DNA from 3 places in the Glutamicibacter sp. MCAF14 genome. Region 2 is predicted to be linked to each of the others. Evidence: riboswitches for the same ligand, from Rfam matches in the RefSeq annotation. Region 2 holds a riboswitch; each other region holds the start of a gene.
What was found. A riboswitch is a leader RNA that binds a small molecule or an ion and turns the genes downstream of it on or off. The one in region 2 is predicted to bind S-adenosylmethionine.
Positions count from the first base shown of each region.

Region 1: another riboswitch for S-adenosylmethionine. It lies ahead of AB4Y71_RS06530 (bifunctional o-acetylhomoserine/o-acetylserine sulfhydrylase); the one in region 2 lies ahead of AB4Y71_RS13065 (acyl-CoA dehydrogenase family protein).
Region 3: another riboswitch for S-adenosylmethionine. It lies ahead of AB4Y71_RS01290 (substrate-binding domain-containing protein); the one in region 2 lies ahead of AB4Y71_RS13065 (acyl-CoA dehydrogenase family protein).

Region 1 covers NZ_JBFREO010000003.1:234,961-241,050, reverse strand. Annotated here, with positions in the region: gene AB4Y71_RS06550 (phosphotransferase family protein) at 1-374, opposite strand, end outside; gene AB4Y71_RS06545 (CPBP family intramembrane glutamic endopeptidase) at 471-1,253, shown strand; gene AB4Y71_RS06540 (GNAT family acetyltransferase) at 1,272-1,709, shown strand; gene AB4Y71_RS06535 (VOC family protein) at 1,759-2,403, opposite strand; SAM riboswitch class IV at 2,577-2,695, shown strand; gene AB4Y71_RS06530 (bifunctional o-acetylhomoserine/o-acetylserine sulfhydrylase) at 2,787-4,130, shown strand; gene metX (homoserine O-acetyltransferase MetX) at 4,133-5,278, shown strand; gene AB4Y71_RS06520 (SGNH/GDSL hydrolase family protein) at 5,362-6,090, opposite strand, start outside.
Region 2 covers NZ_JBFREO010000005.1:220,212-226,301, forward strand. Annotated here, with positions in the region: gene AB4Y71_RS13060 (LLM class flavin-dependent oxidoreductase) at 1-1,375, opposite strand, end outside; gene AB4Y71_RS13065 (acyl-CoA dehydrogenase family protein) at 1,429-2,760, opposite strand; SAM riboswitch class I at 2,776-2,867, opposite strand; SAM riboswitch class I at 3,134-3,234, shown strand; gene AB4Y71_RS13070 (ABC transporter ATP-binding protein) at 3,241-4,062, shown strand; gene AB4Y71_RS13075 (aliphatic sulfonate ABC transporter substrate-binding protein) at 4,148-5,170, shown strand; gene AB4Y71_RS13080 (ABC transporter permease) at 5,177-6,004, shown strand; gene acs (acetate--CoA ligase) at 5,955-6,090, shown strand, end outside.
Region 3 covers NZ_JBFREO010000001.1:274,362-280,451, forward strand. Annotated here, with positions in the region: gene AB4Y71_RS01275 (CdaR family transcriptional regulator) at 1-551, shown strand, start outside; gene AB4Y71_RS01280 (GntP family permease) at 869-2,230, shown strand; gene AB4Y71_RS01285 (SdpI family protein) at 2,338-2,694, opposite strand; SAM riboswitch class I at 2,911-3,001, shown strand; gene AB4Y71_RS01290 (substrate-binding domain-containing protein) at 3,115-4,110, shown strand; gene AB4Y71_RS01295 (sugar ABC transporter ATP-binding protein) at 4,094-5,632, shown strand; gene AB4Y71_RS01300 (ABC transporter permease) at 5,629-6,090, shown strand, end outside.

The DNA of each region.
Region 1 (6,090 bases), on a different contig from region 2:
GGTTCCAACGGAATCTCGGCCAAGTCCTTCACTACCTTGCCCAGAACTTGCGGATCTCCATAGTGCGGTTCGTGGGCACTGCCTGGAATGAATGACATCGCCACCGAACCCAAGCCATCAACGCTCAGGATCTGAGAGGTGGCCACCGGGATCTGGTAATCCAACTGGCTTTCGAGACGGTCCAGAAGGTCCAAGGTGCGGGGCATCTGCTCGGTGGCTTGCGGCGTGCGTGCCATGCGAATAACTGCCTGCGGGTTGGCAATGATCACCTTGTGGAACTGCCCGCCCTCGTTTACTGCCGCGTCATCCCATGAGAGATCGGGGCAAAGCTGGCGGGCAATCTGCAATTCTTCCTTGGTGGCAGGTCGGCTCACTGGCACTCTTCTCATGTAGCTCGCTGGCGGTCTTGATCTCAGGCTATCGCAGGTTTGCCACGCGCTTCCTCAGTACGCGCACAGCCAGATCAGCCTATGATCGAAAACGTGAACGCTGAACAAATTGAGCAGAAGGCAACCCGCAAGACCTTCGGGTTTGAGATCGTCTTGGTACTTGCGCTGTCCTTGGGGCAAAGCGCGGTCTACTCGCTGCTCAGCTTTGCGGACAAAGTCACCAGGGCTCCATTGCGCGAGCAGACAACGTCGCTGAATAACCAGCTGAGCACCCGGGAATTCTTTGACTTCTCCTACCAGCTGCTGGACATCATCTTTGCCCTGGTTCCAGTGGTGCTGGCGTTGTATCTGATGAAGCGCACTACCGGGAGAACCATCCGCGATATCGGTTTCGATATGCGCAAGCCGGGCAAGGACGCGCTGCTTGGAGCAGGACTGTTCTTGGCCATGGGCGTAGGCACGCTGGGAGTCTATGCCGCGGGGCGGGCTTTGGGCATCACGACGGCACTGTCGGCAGCGAATTTGGGAGATTATTGGTGGAGCGTGCCAGTGCTTCTGCTCTCGGCCGTACGCCATGCGGTGCTCGAAGAAGTCCTGATGCTCGGATTCCTGTTCACCTATGCCAGGAAATTGAAAATGGGCCCGTGGTCCATCATCATCCTTTCCGCTGTCATCCGCGGCAGCTACCACCTGTACCAAGGTGCAGGTCCGATGATCGGCAACATGCTCATGGGCGTGGTGTTCGGCTGGATCTACCAGAAGTACGGGCGGGTCATGCCGCTGGTCATTGCGCACTTCCTGCTCGATGCCATCGGGTTCGTCGGCTATGCACTGATTGGGCCGGCCATCGGAATCGGCCAATAGTGCCGTTATGCTGGGCTGATGCAGATTACCGAGCTGAGCGAGAAATACCTCCACCAAGCTGTTGACTTGTGGGAAGCCACCGGGCTGACTCGTCCGTGGAATGATCCGCTCGCTGACGCTCGACGGGCTTTGCACGAACCCACCTCTACGGTGCTGGCCATGATCGAAAATGATCAGGTTGTGGGCACTGCGATGACTGGCCATGACGGGCACCGCGGTTGGCTCTACTACGTTGCAGTGGATCCGCGCAGGCAGGGCAATGGCCTGGGCAGGTCCTTGGTGGATGCGGCCAGCTTGTGGCTGCGAGAACGGGCAGTGCCCAAGGTGCAGCTCATGGTCCGCAGCGAAAACGCTGCCGTCATCGATTTCTATGAACGCCTGGGCTTTGAAGACCAGCAGGTCGTTGTCTTGGGCCGGCGTCTGGACCAGTCTGAGGCAAGAGCCGGAAAAGAATGAAGGCGGGGACGCCATTGGCCCCGCCTTCGTGAGTTCATTTTTGAACTTCTTACAGCACCACGGTGCCGGACTCGGTTTCAAAGGTTACCGACATGATGCCCGGAGTGCCATTCGGAGCTTCATATTGCATGGTGACAGCTCCCAAATTGACGTTCTGCGGCTGGCCGAGCCAATCCAGCACCCGTTCGCGCGAACCGGCGATGGCTATCTCGCTGATGGCACCAACCGGTTCAAGCGACTTGGACGGATGCAGGTCCTCAGTACCGTCATCCCATGAGATCAGGTATGGGCACTGCGGGTCGGCGATCAGGCCCTTGATACCAATTTGCTGCCAGGTCAGTTCGCGGCCATCAGGGAACTTGCGGTTGCCAGGCACTGACTTGCGGCCCAGGCGGTCTTCGGCGCTGGATAGATCCTCCACCGAGACGCACCAGCCCATCCAGCCACCGCCGAGTTCCGAGCGGGCGCGAACAGCCTGTCCGAAGGGTGCCTTGTCGCTGGCCGGGTGGTTCAGCACCTCGACTACTTCCAAGTACTGGCCGTGCTTGAGCGGGAAGATGACATTGCGTGTTCCGAATCGTGGATGCACGCCACCCTTGACGAACTCCAAGCCGAGCGACTCGGAGATTCTTTGCGCGGTTGGCATCAGCCCATCAGGGCCGCATGCATAACTTACGTGATCTAGCCTCATCATGTGCCCATCATGGCAACATGTGATGGCAGTCTCTACTTAGGTAACCCTAAGCGGGGCGAATGCTATCGAATAGTCTGCGGAAAAGTCCTCAAAAATACGGAATATGACCGATTGAGTCCAAGGCCAAGCGCCTGCATTGCAAAGATCTTCGGTTCTCGGGCAAACTGGATGCAGGTCATGAGTCCCAGTAACAAGCCCCGGCTTACTGGGCGGCAACCCTCCACCGCGGTGGGGTGCCCCGGGTGAAGACCTGGCCCTTGAATGCGCAAGGCATCAAGGACAAGCGCGGGTTACCCCTGGAAGTTCTCTCGATACGGTGCTTCCTGTCGGTGTCTTTTCAGTGGCGTACCCCCATAGTCATGAAACGCTATTTGGAGGAAACCATGAGCAGCAACTGGTCATTTGAAACCCGTCAGATCCACTCCGGCCAGACCCCGGATCCGACAACTGGAGCACGAGCTCTCCCTATTTTCCAGACCACTTCTTTCGTCTTCCCTAGCGCCAAGAGCGCTGCTGCGCGATTCGCGCTGCAGGAATTGGAGCCGATCTACACGCGTATCGGAAACCCGACGACTGACGCAGTGGAAACCCGCATTGCCGACCTTGAAGGCGGTGTCGGAGCACTGCTGCTCTCTTCGGGACAGGCAGCAACCACCTTCGCCATCTTGAACTTGGCCGAGGCCGGCGACCACCTGGTTGCCAGCCCAAGCCTTTACGGCGGAACGCAGAACCTGCTCAAGCACACCCTGAAGCGCCTGGGCATCGAGGTCACCTTCGTCTCTGATCCGGATAACCTCGATGAATGGCGTGCCGCGGTCCGCCCGAACACCAAGGCATTCTTCGGAGAGAGCATCTCCAATCCGCGTCAGGATGTCCTGAATATCGAGGACATTTCGGCCATCGCCCACGAAGCCGGCGTGCCGCTGCTGGTGGACAACACCCTGGCCACCCCGTACCTGATCCGCCCGATCGAGTGGGGCGCGGATATCGTGATCCATTCGGCCACCAAATTCCTTGGCGGCCACGGAAATGCCATCGCAGGCGTCATCGTGGATTCGGGCAAATTCGACTTCGGCAAGGATGCGGAACGCTTCCCAGGATTCAACACCCCGGATGAGTCCTACAACGGCCTGGTCTTCGCCCGCGACCTGGGTGTCAATGGCATCCTGGGCGCGAATCTGGCCTACATCCTCAAGGCCCGTGTGCAGCTGCTGCGCGACTTGGGCGCCTCGGTTGCACCGTTCAATGCTTTCCTGATCGCCCAGGGGCTGGAAACCTTGTCGCTGCGCATTGAGCGCCACGGCCAGAACGCCGTCGAGGTTGCCAACTGGCTCGAAGCCCGCGGCGAAGTGCGCAAGGTCGCTTACGCAGGCCTGAAGTCCTCGCCTTGGTACGAGCGTGCGCAGAAGTACAGCGACCAGGGCGCTGGCTCGGTCATCGCCTTCGAATTGGAAGGCGGCTCAGAAGCAGGCCAGGCCTTCGTCGACGCGCTGGTGCTGCACTCCAACGTGGCGAATATCGGCGACGTGCGCTCCTTGGTCATCCACCCGGCCTCCACGACCCACGCGCAGCTTTCCGAGGCCGAGCAGGTTGCCGCTGGCGTCAGCCCGGGACTGGTGCGCCTGAGCGTTGGGCTGGAGAACATCAAGGACATTCTGGCCGATTTGGAACTGGGCTTCGCAGCTGTCGGCGCCCTTGAGAACAAGGAACTGCAGGAAACTCTCTAGGCATGGCATCCATTGTGACTACTGAAGATACTCTTCGCGCCGAAGAGCTCGCTGGCGGACAAGACGGCATTTTGCGTCGTAGTTCCGTGGGGGAGCACTGCTTTGAATTTGGCGGATACCTTCCCGAGGTGGAGCTGGGCTTTGAAACCTGGGGAACCCTAGCTGCCGACGGTTCCAACGCGGTACTGGTGATGCATGCACTGACCGGTGACGCGCACGTTGCCCAGGGCGATTCGCAAAGCGACGGCTGGTGGGAAGGTTTCGTGGGCCCTGGCGCCACGATTGACACCAATGAGTACTTCGTCGTGTCCATCAACATGGTGGGCGGTTGCAATGGATCCACCGGCCCGGCGTCCCTGGATGAGCAAGGCGTGCCCTACGGTTCGCGCTTCCCGTTCGTGACCATCAAGGACTCGGTGCGCCTCGAAGCGCGTCTGGCCAAGCAGCTGGGAATTGATTCCTGGCATGCGGTCATCGGTGGTTCGATGGGCGGGGCGCGTGCTCTGGAGTACGCGGTGCAGTTCCCGCAGCAGGTGAAGAATCTGGTGGTGATGGCATCCAGCGCGCAGGCAACTGCCGAGCAAATCGCCTTCGCCCAGGTGCAGACCCAGTCCATCCGCTTGGATCCGCACTTCTGCAATGGCGATTACTACGGCAATGAGGCCCGCCCGGACGCTGGTCTGGGTTTGGCCCGCCGCCTGGCCCACATCACCTATCGTTCTGAAGCCGAGCTCGAAACCCGTTTCTCGCGCAACCCGCAGGAAGGCGAGAAGCCAACGGGCCAGCTCGACGGAGCGCGTGGGCGCTACCAGGTGGAAAGCTATTTGGATCACCAAGCCAGCAAGCTGGTGAATCGCTTTGATGCCAACAGCTATCTCGTGCTCACCGAAGCGCTGATGAGCCACGATGTGGCTCGCGGCCATGAATCCTTGGAAGCTGCGTTGGCCCGCTTGGCGAAAGTCAACGTGGTAGTTGCAGCGGTGACCAGTGACCGCCTGTACTTCCCAGAGCAGTCGGTGAAACTGGCTTCGTCGCTGGCTAAGCCGAAACCTGTGCACTACATTGATTCGCCCATCGGACATGATGGCTTCCTGACCGATGCCAAGCAGCTCGATGGGGTCCTTCGGACGTTGGTATTCGGAGACTGATCATCGGCCGCGTAGCCGGATCGCTTGTAAAGCCAGAAGCAGTTCCACCAGTTATCGGTGGAACTGCTTCTGGCTTTTACTAGCTAATTTGCGCTGTCGCCTGCACCGAGGGAATCATTGGGCATGGTGTTCGCAAATGGTGCAGCCGAAGGACGTTTCGCGGTGATGCCATCGCCGGAGGACTGGTGGCGCAAACGGCGCAATACCCACGGCGCCAGATGCTCGCGTGCCCACTGCAGATCTTCCTTGCGGGCTTCTCGCCAGCTGCGCTGCTCGACAACCGGGGCGATTTCGGTATCCAGCTGATGCGGGACATTCAGCGAGTCCAAGGCCATGGCGGCAATGCGCTGGTGGCCGATAGGGGAGAAGTGCAGGCGGTCCGGTGCCCACATCTGGGACTGGTGCAGCTCCTGCAGAGCCCACATGTCCGCAACGATGGCGTCATGGCGTGCGGCTACGGTGCGCACGTTTTCGTTGTAGATTGCCACTTTGCCGCGGATGCTTCCAAGGACCGGGGTGTCGCGGATATCGGGTCCGGTGAACAGCAGGAGCGTGGCGCCGGTGGAGGTGAGCCTGGCTACCGCGTTATCGAGGATGTCGGCAATCTTGTCGGGGTCGCCGCCAGGGCGCAGTACGTCGTTGCCGCCGGCGCAGAGGGAGATCAGATCAGGCTTCAGCTCAATGCAAGGATCAAGCTGCTCGGAAACGATTTGCCCGATGAGCCGCCCACGAATCGCGAGATTGGCATATGCGAAGTCCGGAACCGTGCTGCTCAGTTCATGTGCCAAGCGATCGGCCCAGCCAAGATGCCG
Region 2 (6,090 bases):
CCTTGTACTTCGCGGCGCGGTGCGTGTCCTTCACGCGATCGCCCTCGCCGAACAGCTTGTTGCGCAGCGAGCCCTCGGCGTAGTCGGTCTTGTAGACCCCGCGGGCCTGCAGTTCGGGAACCACGTACTCCACGACGTCTTCGAAGGTGCCCGGGGTGACGGCATAGGCCAGGTTGAAGCCGTCAACGTCGGTGTACTCCACCCAGTCGATGAGCTTTTCGGCTACCTCGGCGCCCGAGCCCACGGAGACCGGACCGAATCCGCCGACGCCGATCCATTCGGCCAGCTGGCGGATGGTCCATGGCTTTCCGGTATCGCCACTGGCCTTCTTGAAGGTTTCCACCGAGGACTGGATGGCGTTGGACTTCACGTCGTCACCGATGACATCGTCTGGCCCGTAGACGGACATGTCGATGCCGGTCCAACCCGAAAGCAGTGCCAGCGAACCTTCGATATCCACGTAGGAGGCGTAGTCTTCGAATTTCGCCTGGGCAAGTTCGGAAGTTTCGCCGGTGATGATGGTCTGCATGGCGAAGACCTTGATGTCGTAGCGGCCACGGCCCGCGGCCTCAGCGGCGTCGCGGATCTTGGCAACCGCTTCCTTGAGCAGGTCGCGGGTAGGGCAATTCACGAAGATCGCCTCGGCGTTCGACGCGGCGAATTCGGTGCCGCGCTTGGAAGCGCCGGCCTGGTAGATCACCGGGGTGCGCTGGATGGAAGGCTCGGTGATGGCGATGCCCGGAACCTTGAAGTACTTGCCTTCGTGGTTGATCGGGTGCACCTTGCCCGGGTCGGTGTAGATCCCGGTTTCCTTGTCGTTCTGCACCGCGTCGTCTTCCCACGAGCCTTCGAGCAGCTTGTAGACCACTTCGAGGTACTCATCGGCGTGGTTGTAGCGCTCGTCGTGCTCCATCTGGTCTTCCTGGCCCATGTTGCGGGCGGCCGATGGCAGGTAGCCGGTAACCACGTTCCAGCCCACCCGTCCATTGGTCAGGTGGTCCAAGGTGGCCAGGCGGCGGGCGAAGGCGTAGGGGTGCTCGTAGGCGGTGCCGGCAGTGACGCCGAAGCCCAGATTCTCGGTCACGGCGGCCATGGCCGAGACCAGCATCATCGGGTCGTTGACCGGTGCCTGGGCGCCGGAGCTCAGCGGGGTCACATTGGTGCCCTTGTACACGTCGTAGGTACCCAGCACATCTGCCAGGAACAGCCCGTCGAACTTGCCCTTTTCCAGCACCTTGGCCAGGTGGGTCCAGTAGCCCAGGGTGTTGTAGGTCGAGGCCTTGTCATCCGGGTGGCGCCACAAGCCCGGTGACTGGTGGACCACGCAGTTCATATCGAATGCGTTGAATAGGATCTCGCGCTTGTTCTCGCTCATTGTTGTGCCCCCGTAAATCGGTTAAGTGAATTGTTGCTGGTCTGTGCCAGGCCCTAGGCCCGATGGGTCGCGTCTTCGCCGGTAACTGACAGGCGCTGCGGCTGGACCCCGTTGATCTCGTAGTCCCCGACGATGCGTGCCTTGTAGATCGCCGGGTTATGCGTGGCAATGGTCCGCGCGTTGCGCCAGTGCCGGTCCAGATTGCAGTCGCTTCTGGTCGAAGAAGCTCCAAGCCCGTCGAAAATCTTGCTGGTCACTCCGATAGCCAACGGCTGGACCACGGTTTGCGCGCGGTTGGCGGCAAGCTCGCAGACCGCATAGCGCTCTTCATCGTTCAACCCCGGATCGCCCAGAGCCGCTTCGACTTCAAGCACCGCTCCGATGACTACGGAGTCAGCAGCGAAGGATTCCGCTGATACTTCGCCCACCAGCTGCAGCACCTGGGGTTCCTGGTAAACAGGGACACCGGTACCGGTGGTGAAGATGCGGGTTCGCGACTGCACCGCACGGCGCAGGTCGTTCAGTGCCGCGCGGGCGATGCCCGCCTGCACCGCCATGAGCACCAGCTGGAAGATGGCAGCTTCGGAGTCATTGGCCTGCTGCGGCATGAAGCAATCCACCGGGACCTGGCGGAACTCGGTGGTCCCGGTTCCGGTCAGCCCCTGGCCGAAGCCATCCCAGTCATCAAGGATCTTCACGCCGCTTCGCTGGGTGGAGACTACCGCAATCTGGCGTCCGGCCAGTTCCGGGTGGGACACGGCAACGGTGGTCCAGTCGGCAAAGATGGTGCCCGTGCAGTAGTACTTCTCGCCGTCGACGACCCAGCGGCCATCCACGAGGCTGGCTGCGGTGTTCAAGGTGCCCAGGGCATTGCCCCCGCGTTCGGTATAGGCGTTGCCGATGATCTGGCCGGCGGCAATGCGCGCGATCCATTTCGTGCGCAGCGCCTCGTCATCCAGCGCCAACACGTTTTCCACGAAGGCGATGTGCGCACGCCACAGCTGCCCGACGTGGGAGTCCGCCTCGGACAGCTCGATGAGCAAACGGAATACATCTGACAGCCGCGCCCCGTAGCCTCCGTCTGCCACAGGAAGTCGCAGCGCGCCGAAGCGTTCGCGATTGAGCAATCCCACCTGTTCGAAGGGAAGCACCCGGTTCAGGTCGCGGTCTTTGGCGTTCGCAGCGATCTGGGAGAACACCGGACGGAAAATTCCAGCGAGCCGGTCGTACTGCTCATCCGCGCTAGGTCCCGGCGTAATTTTCAGCAATTGCCTTGTCGGAAGCTGTTCTTCGAAATTGTCCAGTTCCAGCGCGGTGGCCTGCGAAGGATCACTGAGCTGGTTGAAGTCCAGTCCGGCGGCATTGGGCGAATGGCCAATAGGCATCAAAATTCTCAATTCTTTCCATCGGTCCTGGCGGTAGCACCGTCCCGCGCTTGGGGTGGTTGCTGCGGCGTCTTCGAGCCAGATCTCTCAGCCGCTCTGGATGGGTCGTATTCATTTGTAGCCGTAACAATCGTGCGATTCCAAGCCCCGAAGTCACATTTCGTCTCGCGATGCGCACGGGGTTGGACGGCACTTGCGCGACCTATTGCCGGCGAGACCGAAGATGACTTGCACAGAATTGGCGAATGTCGCCCAAACACGCATCTAATGAAATAAATAACGAAATATCCTCCACATGTGACGTAGCTATCGAATATTTTTCATGTTACGCAAGATTTGCGTTCAATTCGTTCGAATGCCTGTAATGGATGAGTAACCATCCCGAGCGGCCGAGAGATCTGGCTCTACGACGCCGCAGCAACCACCTACGGACTACCCTCCGCAGGCCGGTGCTACCGCCAGGAACGATGGAGATGAATCATGGCTCTTACTTACGCAGCGCCCCCAACGGGGACAAGCGCCGCCTCTTCTGGTGCATTGGATGTCAGCTTCACCGACGTCTCACGCACCTTTACTACCAAGAAGGAAAGCCGCACCGTACTAGCGGATATCAACTTGCAGATAACCGCGGGCCAGGTCGTCGCGATCCTCGGTGCCAGCGGCTGCGGCAAGTCCACCCTGCTGCGTTCGGTATCCGGCCTGGACCACCCGTCGACCGGTTCCATCCGCACGGGCAACCACGATGTGAACGGCATCAACGATCTGTGCGCCGTCGCTTTCCAAGAACCGCGATTGCTGCCATGGCGATCGGTTCGCGAAAACATTGCCCTCGGGCTGGCACCAGGCACTGAAAAGTCCGCCGGCGAGACGCTCATCGATGAACTGATCGAGCTCACCGGATTGAGCCACGCAGCGCACCTGCGCCCACGGGAAATTTCCGGCGGCATGGCCCAGCGGGTATCGCTGGCCCGCGCATTGGCCCGCCGCCCAGGAGTGCTGCTCCTAGACGAACCCTTCGGCGCACTGGACGCACTGACCCGCTTGAAGATGCAAGACCTGCTGCTGTCCATCCACAAGTCGTTCCCCACCACCGTTTTGATGGTGACCCACGATGTGGATGAAGCCTTGACGCTCGCTGATCGGGTCATTGTCCTGGGCCGCGCCGGCACCACCGGCGCCGCAAGCGTCATCGAGGACCTGTCCTTGCACGCCGCTCAACCGCGTCGGCACACCGACAGCCAGTTTGCCGCACACCGCGCACATCTGTTGCGCCTGCTGGGCGTCGATCCCACCAATCACTAGCCCCATGCGCCTCACGGCGCCTTGGAGTTTTCATCCCAAGTGGCCAGTTTCCACCTCACTGGCACGCACATTATTAGGATTTTCTATGCTTTCGAACCGCTTCACCCGCCGTACCGCATTGTCCGCCGCCGCCCTGCTGCTTGGCACCTCGGCGCTTGCCGGTTGCGCCGGCGAAAACGCTACGGCCGCCAACGCGGACAAGACGCTGTCCATCGATTTCGCTACCTACAATCCACTGAGCCTGGTGCTCAAGGAGAAGGGCTGGCTGGACGAAGCTGCTAAGGAATCCGGCGTCAGCGTTGAATGGATCCAGTCCGCTGGTTCCAACAAGGCCAACGAAGCGCTGCGAGCTGACGCAATCGACGTGGGCTCCACCGCAGGTTCGGCCGCATTGCTGGCGCGCTCCAACGGTTCGCCGATCAAGACCATCGCGTTGTACTCGCAGCCTGAATGGGCCGCGCTGGTGATCGGCAAGGATTCGAAGATCAGCTCCGTGAAGGATCTGAAGGGCAAGACCGTCGCAGCCACCAAGGGCACCGACCCGTACTTCTTCCTGCTGCAGAGCTTGGAAGAAGCCGGGCTCAGCGAAGACGACATCAAGCTGCAGAACCTGCAGCATGCCGACGGGCGTACCGCATTGGCCAATGGTTCGGTTGATGCTTGGAGCGGCTTGGATCCGATCATGGCCGCCGCCGAAGAAGACGGCGCCTCGCTGGTATACCGCAACCTTGATTTCAACACCTACGGTGCGCTGAATGCCCGCGAAGACTTCATCGAAGAAAGCCCGGAACTGGCGCAGCTGGTGGTCGACTCCTACGAAAAGGCGCGTGCCTGGGCTACCGAGAACCCTGAAGAGACCGCCGAGATCCTCGCAGACGTGGCTGGCCTGGAGCCTGAGGTTGCCACCACGGTGATCGAAGAACGCTCCAACCTCGATGTTCCGGCAGCACCTAGCGAAAAGTACACCAGCGTGCTGCTCAACATCGGCCCGACCCTGGTAGCCAGCGGCGATGTCTCCAAGCAGGAATCGGTCGATGAAGCTCTGGCGACCCTGGTCGATGACCAGTTCGCCACCCAGGCCGATGCAACAAAGATTTCCGGAGAATAATCAGCGATGAGTACTCCAACCGTGCCTCAAACCCGCAAGGCCCAGCCCGCGGGCAGACAGAAATCAGAAATCGCGGCCACCATCTTGCGCGCACCGAAGTGGTTGCTCGCATTGGTTCTTCCGATTCTCACACTGGCCGTGTGGCAATACGTGACCGTCACCGAAATCGTTGCCCCGTGGACCCTGCCTACGCCCGGCTCTGTTGCGGCTGCAGCCGTTGAGCTTTTCCAAGATGGCGAGCTCGGCCCGCATATCGGCATCTCGACCCAGCGCGTCCTGCTCGGTTTCTTCTTCGGCTCGCTGCTGGGCCTGGCCTTCGGCGCCCTGGTCGGCTTGTCCAAGCTGGCCGACGCATTCTTGGGCCTGAGCATCAGTGCGCTGCGCGCGGTCCCTTCCCTAGCGTGGGTCCCGCTGCTGGTTTTGTGGATGAAATACGGAGAAGACTCGAAGGTCACTCTGGTGATCATCGGCGCGTTCTTCCCGGTCTTCACCACCGTCGCTTTGGCCTTGCGCCATGTCGATGCCCAGCTCGTTGAAGCCGCCCGCTCCTTCGGCCTCAAGGGCCTGAAGCTGCTGCGCACCGTGCAGCTTCCAGCAGTGGTTCCGGCCATATTCTCCGGACTGCGCCTGGCATTGGCCCAAGCGTGGCTCTTCCTCGTGGCCGCCGAACTTCTCGGCGCCTCCATGGGCCTGGGCTTCTTGCTCACCGATTCGCAGAACAATGGCCGCTTGGATCGCCTGATCATGACCATCGTCCTGCTGGCTATCTTCGGCAAGATCACCGATGCCCTGCTCTCCGTGGCTGAACGCTGGGCCATCAAGCGCTGGACCTAAAAGCCACCAGCAGCATCGGCCGAAATCCCACAACCTTCCGCACCCAACCCAAGGAAACTTTGCAATGACCACCGAATTGGCACCCA
Region 3 (6,090 bases), on a different contig from region 2:
GAAGCGTCGAGGAGCCGCTGCTGGAGCAGCCGGCGAAGGAGCATGTCCGCACCTCGTGGATCAATCTTTCTGGTGCGTACTGGAGGCTCTGCGCAGCCAGCAAACCCGCGTTCGCCCCGGAACATGCAAACCAGGAGCGTTCCTTGGTGTCCGCAACCGTAGAATCGGCTTCGGAACTCATGGCTGAAACCGAGGCGCTGCGCGCAGTGCTGCGCTACCCTAACCTCGTTCCCCGCAGTTCCCAGCGCACAATGTGGAGCAGGGAAATTGCGGTGGCCATTGCCCGCACCCCGGCGCGCAGTTTGGAGCATGTGGCAACTACAGCGCAACGACTCAATGCGGAGCAAGCCAGAACCCTGCTGCTCGTGGCGACTGCTGCGTCGATGAGCCAAGCGGCCACCGATCTGCATATCCACCGAAATACCCTGGTGCAACGGCTGGAACGGATCAGCCAGGTCAGCGGTATCGACGTTCGGCAATCCAGCCAGTTCCTGAAGCTGCAGCATGGAATCTATGCGCGAGTGGCACTGAGCCAATTGGACATTTTCTAATCCCGCACGATGCCCTGCACTTGCCGGTACTTTTCGTCCGCACAGCCAAACCCAGCCCCTGCACACTTGGTTGAATGCACATATCGCAACTGCTGAGTGCAGGCAATTATGGTCGCGTGCCCATAGGTATTCGGGTTCCCGTTTCCTAGTATTGGCACAATGATCGATATTTGTGCCAAGGATTCGGGATTGCCCCTAGCTATCTGGCCAAATAGGCGAAGCCTTGAGCAGCTTTGCCGATCAAGCTGATCCACCGGTTGCACTATTGCACGTTGGACGCAGAGAACTACCGATATTGGCAAAGGAGCCAACTTACCGTGTATGAACTACTTGTTCTGCTGATCCTTGTGGTGGCCATCGTGATGGTCACGGCACGTTTCAAGATCAGCCCCTTCCTTGCCCTCATAGGCGCCGCGATCCTTGCCGCCTTTGCCTACCGCATCCCGCTGGCTGAAGTAGCATCGACGGTCACCACGGCCTTCGGCAGCACCATGGGCAATATCGGCTTGGTGATTCTCTTCGGTACGATGATCGGCGTCATTCTGGAGAAATCCGGCGCGGCGATCTCCATGGCAGATGCACTGATCAAGGTTCTGGGTACACGATTCCCCAACCTGACCCTGTCGATCATCGGCTACATCGTTTCCATTCCGGTTTTCTGCGACTCGGGCTACGTGGTCCTTAACTCCCTTCGCAAAGCCATCACCTTGCGCACCGGTGTCTCGGCGCTGGCGACTTCTATCGCGCTGATGACCGGCCTGTATGCCACCCACACGATGGTGCCGCCAACTCCGGGCCCGTTGGCTGCGGCAGAAAGCATCGGCATTGCCGAGAATCTGGGTTTGATCATTGCAGTCGGACTGCCAGTTGCCGCGATCTCGGCCCTTGCAGGCTTGGCCTACGCCAGCCGGTTCAACAAGTCCAAGTGGACCCCGCTGCCCAGCGACGACGAGCATGACATCGCCGAACTCGACTACGAGCAGCTGCGTGCAAGCTTCGGCAAATTGCCTAGGCCGGCGATGGCATTCATGCCGATCCTTGTTCCCCTGGTACTGATCTGTGCCGCCTCCATTGCAAAGCTGCCATCGCACCCTATTGGCGAGGGAACGGCACTTGAGATCCTTTCCTTCCTTGGTACTCCGGTTATCGCGCTGATCTTCGGCCTGTTTGCCGCGACCTTCCTGTTGCGCGGTGGCAACAAGCTGTCGGTCTTCAATGAGCAGATGAAGGAAGCGGTGCGCACCGCCGCTCCGATCTTGCTGATCACAGGCGCCGGCGCTGGCTTCGGCGCGGTACTGGCCGCTTCGGACCTGACCACGATCCTTTCCGATTCACTCAGCGGACTGGGCTTGGGCCTGGCCGTGCCATTCTTGATCGCTGCTGCGCTGAAGTCCGCGCAGGGCTCGTCCACCGTTTCAATGGTGACCACTTCTGCTCTGGTCGCCCCGATGCTCGGTTCGCTTGGCTTGGATTCGCAGCTGGGCATGGTGCTTACCGTGCTGGCTGTCGGTGCCGGTGCAATGGTTGTTTCGCATGCAAACGACTCGTACTTCTGGGTTGTTTCGCAACTCAGCCGGATTCCGGTCATCACCGCGTATAAGACCTTGAGCGTGGCGACCGCCATCCAAGGCACTGCGGCGTTTGTGACCGTACTGATTCTCGGAGCCGTACTGCTGTAGTAGGACGCTGACCGCGCAAGCAACGGATCGCACCATCTGCCGATGGTGCGATCCGTTGCTTTAAGCATGTGTCTGAAATTGGTAGCCGAAGAGCGAAGGCCTGCCCGCTAGACGCGTCGCGCGGCCTTGTTCGCTTTGGCAGCCGAGACCATCAGCAACACGATAATGGCCAGATAACCTGCGCCGGTCGTGGCGAAGGCGAAACCGAACTGGCCCAGCACGCAGAGAATCGCTGCACCGGCCAGCATGGCCCAGCCTGCCCATGAAGCCGCGGCCATCAGCGGCGCAGCCTTCCGATGCCCTGCCAGCCAGACCTCGTCGCTGGCCAAGGTATGGCGCGTCTTGATGCCGATGGCCGCATTGCGCGCGAGCTTTCCATCCCGGGCCATGGGTGCGAGGAACGCTGCCACCAAAGTGATGCCCAGCAACCCGAGCATGAAGGGGATGACGCCTGCTGGATCCACGTTCCACCTGTTCTGACTATTCGCCGTGAACAGCCATCCTATTCGGAGGCAGAGCAGTTCCCGAGTTCAAATTTCGTCATTCAAGGGTCATATGACGGCCGCGCTGCCATCGATCAGGCAGGCAGGAGGCTCGAAGATGACGTATTTTGTCCTGCCGTTCCCTCGTATGACAGTGCCCTTCCAAGACTGCTGCCGGCAGTGGTTGACTCGGAGCACAACCCATCCAGAGCGGCTGAGAGACCTGGCTCCGCGACGCCGCAGCAAGCCTGCATCCCGCAGGTAGTGCTAACGCCAGGATCGATGGAACTTCCGGGCCACGAAGTGTGAACTTCTGTTCGGGATCCCTCGGTTCAATATTTCCACGAGAGGGACGGCATGACTCGCACTCGACCGAACACCTTAAAATTTCTTGCCACAGCCATGGCAGCAGTAACACTGCTTACCGGTTGCTCGCTAAAGGAGCCACGCCCAGAATTAGCGCCGGTTGCGGCGCAAAGCAGCAACCCGCAAGAGGAGCAGAGTATTGACGATGTCCCTTCACTCGAGGGCAAAAAAGTTGGCATCGCTGCCAAAGACATCCTGCACGACTACTCGCGTGTGATCTACCAGCAAATCCAAGAACGAGTCGAAGAGCTTGGCGGAGAAGTCATCGCTACCCAGGCCGAGGCCAAAGATGAGAAGCACGTCTCTGACGTGGAAAACCTGATTACCCAGTCTCCAGACGTCATCGTGGTGATCTTGGGTGATGCGCAAACGCTCACCCCTGCCTTGGCTAAAGTGGACGCCGCCGGGATCCCACTGTTCACCATCGACTTCCAGAGTGAATACTCGAAGAACAATGTCACTAGCGACAACTGGAACGTAGGAACCACGTTAGCTCGCACCATGGCCGAGGACCTCCATGGCAAGGGCAAGATCCTAGTATTCAATGGCTTCCCCGGCGTGACTCCCTGCCGGATTCGATACAACAGCTTGAACTTGGTTCTCGAAGATTATCCAAACATCGAGAAGATCTCCCCTGAACTGCAGGACAAGTACGAGGGCACTATTGAAGATGCCAAAAACCAGATTCAGGATCAGCTGCGCAGGCTGCCAGCAGGTGAAATTGACGCAATCTGGTCTTGCTGGGATATGCCGCTGATTGGTGCTGCGCAGGCCATAGACCCTACGGATAACGACATCAAGCTCTACGGTGTGGACGCAGAACCTGGAGCCTTGGATTTGATCGCGAATCCAGAGAGCTCATACCAATTCACAGTCGCCCAACCCATCAAGCAAATGGCCACAACCTCGGCCGCGAATATCGCATTGTTCCTTGATGGACAAACTGATCGGGTTCCGAATACCAGCTATGTCGAGCCAATTTTCGTCGACAAGGAAAACGTGAATCAGGTGCGCAATGACAACGGGATCTAATGAACTGCTGAGCATGGCCGGCATACGTAAATCTTTTGGCGCCGTCACTGTGCTCGACAATGTCCAACTTCGACTGCGGGCTGGCGAAGTACTCGGGTTGGTGGGCGAGAATGGCGCAGGAAAATCCACTCTGATAAAAATCCTCACAGGGCTGTACACCCTAGACTCTGGGCAGATTGACCTTGCTGGGCAGGCTGTCCAAATTCGCCGACCGGCCGACGCCGAAGCATTGGGCATTGAAGTCATCCATCAGGACCGTCACCTGGCCGGTCGCTTGACCGTCGCCGAACAACTGTATCTGGGAACTACCAAGAGCCGTGGACTCTGGCGCCGTGAGCGTAGCGTGCAAGAAGCAGCTCGGGCCGACATCTTGCGAACCACCGGTCAGGAGCTGGATACGGCGGCTTTCGTTGATGAGCTGAGTGTTGCTCAGCAACAACTGATCCAAATAGCCCGTGCAGTGTTGGCCGAACCCAAAGTGCTGATCCTGGACGAGCCGACCGCGCCGTTGGCCAATGACGAAGTCGCACAGCTTTTCGGCACCATCCGCCACCTGCGCGATCGTGGTGTAGGAATTATTTTCATCTCGCACTACCTGCAAGAACTGCAGCAGATTACCGATCGGATCACGGTGTTGCGCAACGGCAAGAATGCCGGCGATGCCAGCTTCGCGGACGGGGACAGCATTGAAGATGTCATCGGCTTGATGCTAGGTAATCAGGTCAATGAATTCTCACATCAGAAGCACGAGGTACGTCCTGTTCAGGGCGAGCCTGCCCTCGAACTGGTGGACCTGTCGGTCGCTGGCAAGTTGGGCAACATCAATCTCGCGGTAGCCCCCGGAGAAATCGTCGCCGTCACGGGATTGGTGGGATCAGGTATTGAGGTGCTCGCCGATGCGATCACCGGCCTCCATTCACACACGGGCTCTGCCGTGTTGCACGGTCGACCGGTGACTTCTGCAGCTGACTTTGTCGCTCGTGCCGGCGCCTACGTCCCATCGAATCGACACCAAGATGGAATCTTCTTGCGCAACACCGTGCGTGAGAATATTGCCGCTGCAAGCCTGCGAAAGCTCGGACGGCGCCTGGGCTTGCTGGATGCTCGCAGGGAGCGGGATGCCGCCAGCGAACTGGTGCAACGCTTGGATATCCGTCCAGCCGATCCAGAAGCGGTAGCTTCCGGCCTCTCTGGTGGTAACCAGCAGAAGACCGTTCTGGCCCGCTGGCTGGCCAAGGGATCAGACGTTCTCGTCTTGGACCAGCCTACGTCTGGTGTTGATGTGGGAAGCCGTGCGCACATATACACGCAGATTTCAGAGTTGGTTCGAGGGGGAGCGGCAGCGCTATTGGTGAGTGTGGATCTTGAAGAGGTAGTGGGCCTTGCCGACCGGGTCTTGGTGCTGTATCGCGGTCGAATCATCGCTGAACTGCCATCTAACCAGATGAGCACCGAAAGTATCTTGCATTTGGCTTCCAGCGGTCAAGCAACCGGAACACAACGCGAAGAGGTGAACGCATGAGCGCCACGCTCGCTCCTATCAACGATGCACCTGCGCTTGGTACACGGCGTAAAAAGCCGAACCTGGCCGCTTGGACCGGCTACGCCGGCATTGCCGCGGTACTGCTGATGTTTGCTTTTGGCTCACCATTTTTCCTGACAGCGTCGAATATCGCCACCATCCTGACACAGGCTTCGGTCTTCGGAATTGCCGGAGTGGGACTCGCGATGGTGATCATCGCTGGAGGCGACGATGTACTCAACGGAGGAATCGACCTTTCCACCGGTGCGGTGGCAGGACTATCTGGAACGGTGACCGCTCTGGCCGCATCAGCCGGAACCCCGGGCTTGCTGGCGGTGCTCTATGGAGTGCTGGTTGCCACCGTGATCGGCGTGATCAACGGCCTCTCGGTCACTCTGGGCCTGCGCCCGCTGCTGGCGACCTTGGCGACTATGGGTGTAGCCGCGTCACTCGAACTA